2 linked regions of the Blastochloris viridis genome follow. The protein of the gene in region 2 interacts with the protein of the main gene of each other region in a pairwise test. Links are inferred from orthologs where the notes say so. Each region holds a gene or a part of one and is shown on either strand. Other genes may lie near its edges. The genes, in order: BVIR_RS05590 and BVIR_RS04710.

Region 1 (3,132 bases), 200 kb from region 2 along the record:
CGAATAGCGCGGCTTTACGACCGTGCGAATATAGAACCTGGCGCCCGAGCAACCCCCTGTTGTTACGGGCGTTTACCGGATATTCAGGGGGCGGCCGCTACGATCCCTTCCGTCGCTTTGTCACTGTGACTTAGTGGATTTCGCGTACGGAGGCCGGAGCCCCGGAGGGAATTCATGGTCGTCTCGCCCGACGATTTCGAACGATCACTGGCCTTCGCGGAGATCGCGATCGGGCAGATCAAGGCGTTGCGCCAGCCCGCCTATCCGCGAAACTATGAAGTCTGGTACAATTATGCCACCGGCCAGAACGTTCACCTCAACGCCGCGGTGAACGAGGCGCTGGCGCGGTCCGGCGGCCTTTGCGACAAGGACCTCAACCGCATCTACGACGACCTGCTGTCGCCCCATCGCTTCACCGAGACCATCGACCAGCTCGGCGTCAAGGTGATGAACAAGATCAGCCAGGTGCTGGCGATGGTTCAGACCGCGGCCGGCGACGCGTCGCAATATTCGGAATCGCTCGCCGACGCCTCCAGCGCCATTGCCCGCGCTGGCGCCGATTCCGACAGCCTGCACGTCATCGTCGAGAGCCTGGTCGAGTCGACTCGCGAGATGGAGGCGCGCAATCGCACCCTCCAGGACCGCCTCAACGACTCCAAGCGCGAGATTTCGCAGCTCAAGGAGAACCTGGAGGCCGCCCGCACCGAGTCGCTGACCGACCCGCTGACCACGCTGGCCAACCGCAAGTATTTCGACATGGCGCTCGCCCGCCTGATGGCCGACGCCAAAGCCTCCGGCGAGCCGCTGTCGCTGCTGATCACCGACATCGACCATTTCAAGAAGTTCAACGACACCTTCGGCCACCTTACCGGCGATCAGGTGCTGCGCTTGGTGGCGCTGGCGGTGAAGCAGAACGTCAAGGGCCAGGACATCGCCGCCCGCTACGGCGGCGAGGAGTTCGTGGTGCTGCTGCCGCGCACCACCGCCCAGCATGCCGCGACCGTGGCCGAGCACATCCGCAGGGCGGTGATGGGCAAGGAACTGATGAAGCGCTCGACCGGCGAAAGCCTCGGCCGCGTCACCATCTCGGCCGGCGTCGCCACCATGCGCCTCGGCGACACCGCGACCTCACTGATCGAGCGCGCCGACAGCTATTTGTACATGGCCAAGCACGGCGGCCGCAATCGCGTCGCCGTCGAGCCCGATCCGGAACTGCCGCCGGCGCGGGTGGCGTAATCGGGTCGCCAGCCGATCCCGCCTTCGGGCGGCAATCCGGGCGTTGAGACCGGCATTTCAAACAGGTGTTTTCGACGCCGCCGTTTCCCGGATTGCGCGGCGATATCCCGGAAACCGGACCGGACGTGGCGTCGCGACAGCCGCGGCCGTGTCGCCTCCAGCGGCGGCAATCGACCGTTGGTTCCGGCGCAAAAAATCGCGAAATCGAAGAGATTTTCCGGCGACGGGACCACCGGCCTGGTCGGCTGGATTCGTATTACGCTGCGACGGCGCCCTCGGCCGGCGCCAGCGCCACCGACTCCCCGCAGCCGCACGATGCGGTTTCGTTCGGGTTGTTGAACACGAACTGCGCCGACAGCTTTTCGGTGCGGTAGTCCATTTCAGCGCCGAGCAGAAACATGATCGCGCCGGGCTCGATCACCACCTTGGCGCCGCCCTGCTCCACCACTTCCTCGCCCGGCCGAACCTCGGTGGCGTAGTCGACGGTGTAGGCCATGCCGGCGCAGCCGCCTTTCTTGACCCCGACACGCAGACCCACGATCGGCGTCTCGGTCGCGTCCATCAGCTGCCTCACCTGTGCTGCGGCGCTATCGGTGAGGCGCAGGACCTGCATCTTGGGACGGACGGTCATCGGCTTTCTCCCTCGCACGCAACGCGGCCCCGCCAACGGAGCCCGACGCCGACCAGCATGGATCGCATCCTTGGTGGATATGGGGCGCGATTCGAGCTTCGGCCACTCTCACCAAAGATTGAGCGCGACGCGGGCCTCTTCCGACATCCGGCTCTGATCCCACGGCGGGTCCCACACCACCGCGACCTTGGCGCCGGCGACGCCGGACACCATCGCCACCGCGCTTTCCACCATCAGCGGCAGCTCGGCCGCAGACGGGCAGTTCGGCGTGGTCAGCGTCATCTCGACGTGGACGATACGGTCCTCGCCGATGTCGACCTTGTAGATCAGGCCCAGCTCGTAGATGTCCGCCGGGATTTCCGGGTCGTGCACGGATTTCAGCGCCTGCACGATATCGTCCGTCAGCCGCTCCAGCTCGTGCGGCGGAATTGCACCGGTCGAAGCCGCGCCCGCATCGGTCGGCACGCGGTTCGCGACGGTGGCAGCGACGTCCTGATTAGAATTATTCTCGTTCATACAAACAGAGCCTCGGCTCTTGTGAGAGCATTCACCAGTTTATCGACTTCCTCGCGGGTGTTGTACAGTGCAAATGACGCTCGGCAAGTGGCGGTTACTCCGAAACGGGCGAGCAGCGGCATGGTGCAGTGAGTTCCAGCCCGTACCGCAATACCTGAGCGGTCGATCACGGTCGCGACATCGTGCGCGTGCGCGTTGCTCAACTCGAATGACACGATGGCACCTTTCTCGCGTGCGTTGCCGAACATGCGCAGCGAGTTGATGCGCGACAACTGCCCGTGGGCATAGGCGAGGAGATCGGCCTCGTGGGCGCGGATCGCCTCCGGTCCGACCGACTTGATGTAGTCGAGCGCCGCGCCGAGCCCGATCGCCGGGACGATCGACGGCGTACCGGCCTCGAACTTGTACGGCGGATCGCCGTAGGTAACGGTGTCCTGCGTCACCGTCCGGATCATCTCGCCGCCGCCGAGGAACGGCGGCATCCTGTCGAGGTGCTCGCGCTTGGCATACAGCGCGCCGATGCCGGAGGGCCCATACAGCTTGTGGCCGGTGATGACATAGAAATCGGCGTCGATGTCCTGCACGTCGACCGGCAGGTGCACCGCGCCCTGGCTGCCGTCGACCAGCACCGGGATGCCGCGAGCGTGGGCGATGCGCACCACCTCCTTGACCGGCACGATGGTGCCGAGCGCATTCGACATGTGGGTGATGGCGACGATCTTGGTGCGCGGCGTCAGCAGCTTTTCGAA
Region 2 (3,120 bases):
GTCGGTGTTCTCGGCATTGAAGGAGCTGCGCACCGCGTTCCAGTCGATCGCAGCGGCCAATGTGTTCGTCTTCAACCTGCCGCCGATCCAGGGCCTCGGCACCGGTTCCGGCTTCGAGTACCAGCTCCAGGCACTGTCCGGCGCCGAGCCGGCGGAGCTGGCCGGCGTCGCCCGCGGCATGATGCTGGCGGCCGCCGAGGACAAGCGCCTCACCAACGTCTTCACCACCTATAGCGCGCTGACGCCGCAGATCACGCTGAACATCGACCGCGACCGCGCCCAGGCGCTCGGTATCGAGATCTCGGAGCTGTTCTCGACCCTGCAGACCACGTTCGGCGGCCAGTACGTCAACGACTTCAATCTGTTCGGCCGCACCTGGCAGGTCCAGGCCCAGGCCGAGGCCGACGACCGCCTGAGCATGGACGACGTGCTCAGGGTGCGGATCCGCACCAATGCCGGCGACCTCGTGCCGGTGCGCGCCTTCGCCGAGGCGGTGCAGAGCACCGCGCCGGCCACCATCATCCGCTACAACAATGTGCGCTCGGTGACGTTGCAGGGCGAGGCCGCCGCCGGCCATTCCACCGGCGAGGCGCTGGCGGCGATGGAGCAACTGTCGGCCAAGACCCTGCCCTCCGGCTACGGCTTTGAGTGGACCGGCACCGCGCTGCAGGAGAAGATCGCCGGCGGGCAGACCGGCTTCGTGCTCGCGCTCGCGGTGCTGTTCGCCTACCTGTTCCTGGTCGGGCTCTATGAAAGCTGGACCATCCCGGTGGCGGTGCTGGTGTCGGTCGCGGTCGGCCTGTGCGGGGCGATGACCGGGCTCTACCTCTCCGGTCTCGACAACAATCTGTTCGCCCAGATCGGCATTGTGGTGCTGATCGCGCTCGCCGCCAAGAACGCCATCCTGATCGTCGAGTTCGCGATGGAGCGGCGGCGCGAGGGCGCCGAGATCATGGATGCGGCGGTCGAGGGTGCCAAACTGCGGTTCCGCGCGGTGATGATGACCTCGTTCGCCTTCATCCTCGGCCTGGTGCCGCTGGTGTTCGCCTCCGGCGCCGGCGCCAACACCCAGCGCGCGGTCGGCACCGCGGTGTTCTCCGGCATGCTGGCGGCAAGCTGCCTCGGTATCTTCGTCATCCCGGGGCTCTACGTGGTGTTCCAGCGCGGCCGCGAGTGGGCGCATCGCCTGATCGGCGGCAGGGGCAAGAACAAGCACGCGACGATCCCGCCTGCCCCGGTGGAATGACAAACGCCTCGGGCGACGGGAAACCTCATCGCCCGAGGCGTTTGAAACCTCATCGCGGCGACGAAGCGAGGGGAAGAACCGCGACCCGTCGCCCCCGGCCCGACCGCCTGCTTCCACGGCCCCGGTGCTGACGCATGGGGCCGTTGAAGCTCGCAGATTTTCGTCCTTGAAATCAATGATTTCACGAAATCTGCGATCGGAACCGACGGCCGGCTGCCGCCGCCGTTAGTATGGTACGGTTTTCGGACGATCGCGTCGTGATCCCGCAACCAAACTCACCGAAAATCCTTGATCGGAAAGGAATTTTCCGGCGGCAGCGCTTCCGCCTCAGCCCTGCTGCTCGGGAATGTTGACCACGAGGCCGTCGAGCTCGTCAGTGACCTTGATCTGGCACGACAGCCGCGAGTTGGACCGGACGTCGAAGGCGAAGTCGAGCATGTCCTGCTCCATCGCCACCGGCTCGCCGGTCCGCTCCAGCCAGGCCTCGTCGACATAGACGTGGCAGGTGGCGCAGGCGCAGGCGCCGCCGCACTCGGCTTCAATTCCCGGAACGCCATTCTTGATGGCGCCTTCCATAACGGTAGAGCCGACCTCGGCCTCAACCGCATGCGCCGTCCCGGCGGCATCGATAAACGTGATCTTGGGCATGGAATTGGACGCTGGATGGAGCGCGAATGCGCGGAGGCGCCTTATAGGCGGTCGGAAATGGCGCGCCAAGCCCCCGGTTGGCGCCGCCCGATGACAGTTCGCTGACGGGTCGCGCCAGCAGCGCGTCAGTGCCGCTGTGGCAGAGATGGCCGCAACGGACGCGATGGGCGCGTCCCCCAACAAACCGAACGGGTGCCTGACATGTTTGATACGACCTCCCCCACCTCCTGCCGAACCCGCGCACCGGCCCGGACCAGGCTGGTGCCGGACCCGACCGCCCAGCCCTCGGCCGAGCCGGTCGGCGGTTACGCCTTCGAGGCGGCGCTGTGCCAGATCGAGAGCCAGTCGCCGTTCATGCGGCCCGCCGACACCCGGCCCGGCCATGCCACCTCTTTCGCCGAGCGCGAGGTGGCGGCGCTGGCTGCCCGAATCCGGCTGCTGGCCCGGCTCGCCGGCGTCGGCGGCCAGCTTCGCAACGATCAGGCGCGGGTGCTGCTGGCGACGGCGGCGCGGGTGGCCGGCGAACTGCTGGCGGTGTTCGGCCCCAGCGCGGCGAAAATGGCATCCGACCCGGCGCTCAGCGCCGCGCAACGTGCCGCAGCGGCAACGGCGGCCACCGCGGCGCGCGCCCTTGCCGAGAGCATCGACGACGACCGGCCGGGTCAGGCACAGCGCGTCAGCCCGCAGCCGGCAGCCGGATACGGCCTCTGGCTGTCGTGATCCCTGGACTGCGAAAATCCGGCCGATCGGCCGGATTTGGTGTGGCCGGGGTCACGCTGCCGGCACGAGCTGCCTTGGCGCACCCTGCCGTCCGCGCGCGAGCGCTCGGCGCTCAGTGCCCGCCGGCGAGCAACTGGGAAATATAGAGGTGGCTTTCGGCGACGCGGGCTTCCAGCCGCGCCAGCACCTCGAACGCCTCGGCGGTGTCGTGCTGGCCGGCCAGCGCCTCCGCCTCGGCCGCGATGATCGCGACGTGCTGGGCGCCGATGCCGAGCGCCGACCCTTTCAGGGTGTGGGCGGCGACGCCGAAGGTTTGGGCGGTGCGGGCCCCCTTGAGCCGGTCGAGCTGGATCGCCGACTGCCGCATGAACAGGCCGAGAACTTCGCGTTCCAACGCCCGGTCGCCGAACGCGACCCGCGACAGATGAACAAGATCGATCGGCCGGTCGAGCGCCGGCGCGGTGATCCGCGGTTCAGAGGAGAGCGAGGCCATGGCACATCCTGGG

What was found.
Region 1: the proteins of BVIR_RS04710 (region 2) and BVIR_RS05590 interact in binary tests that used the Escherichia coli proteins (3 or more experiments, as listed by UniProt). The link is inferred for Blastochloris viridis from one-to-one orthologs.

The regions. Positions count from the first base shown.
Region 1 is NZ_CP012946.1:1,259,309-1,262,440, reverse strand. The notes cover bases 181-2,998. They hold BVIR_RS05590 (HesB/IscA family protein), read right to left. Parts: upstream 1,868-2,998; coding sequence 1,493-1,867; downstream 181-1,492. Other genes in these bases: BVIR_RS05580 (cysteine desulfurase), read right to left, coding at 2,380-2,998; BVIR_RS05585 (DUF59 domain-containing protein), read right to left, coding at 1,976-2,383; BVIR_RS05595 (diguanylate cyclase), read left to right, coding at 181-1,236. Also shown: BVIR_RS05600 (DEAD/DEAH box helicase), read left to right, coding at 1-7; more of BVIR_RS05595, read left to right, coding at 175-180; more of BVIR_RS05580, read right to left, coding at 2,999-3,132. UniProt on the Escherichia coli protein: Is able to transfer iron-sulfur clusters to apo-ferredoxin. Multiple cycles of [2Fe2S] cluster formation and transfer are observed, suggesting that IscA acts catalytically.
Region 2 is NZ_CP012946.1:1,055,538-1,058,657, reverse strand. Bases 235-3,040 are described here. They hold BVIR_RS04710 (2Fe-2S iron-sulfur cluster-binding protein), read right to left. Parts: upstream 1,895-3,040; coding sequence 1,574-1,894; downstream 235-1,573. Other genes in these bases: BVIR_RS04700 (Hpt domain-containing protein), read right to left, coding at 2,727-3,040; BVIR_RS04705 (hypothetical protein), read left to right, coding at 2,156-2,614; BVIR_RS04715 (efflux RND transporter permease subunit), read left to right, coding at 235-1,246. Also shown: more of BVIR_RS04715, read left to right, coding at 1-234; more of BVIR_RS04700, read right to left, coding at 3,041-3,107. UniProt on the Escherichia coli protein: Ferredoxin are iron-sulfur proteins that transfer electrons in a wide variety of metabolic reactions. Although the function of this ferredoxin is unknown it is probable that it has a role as a cellular electron transfer protein.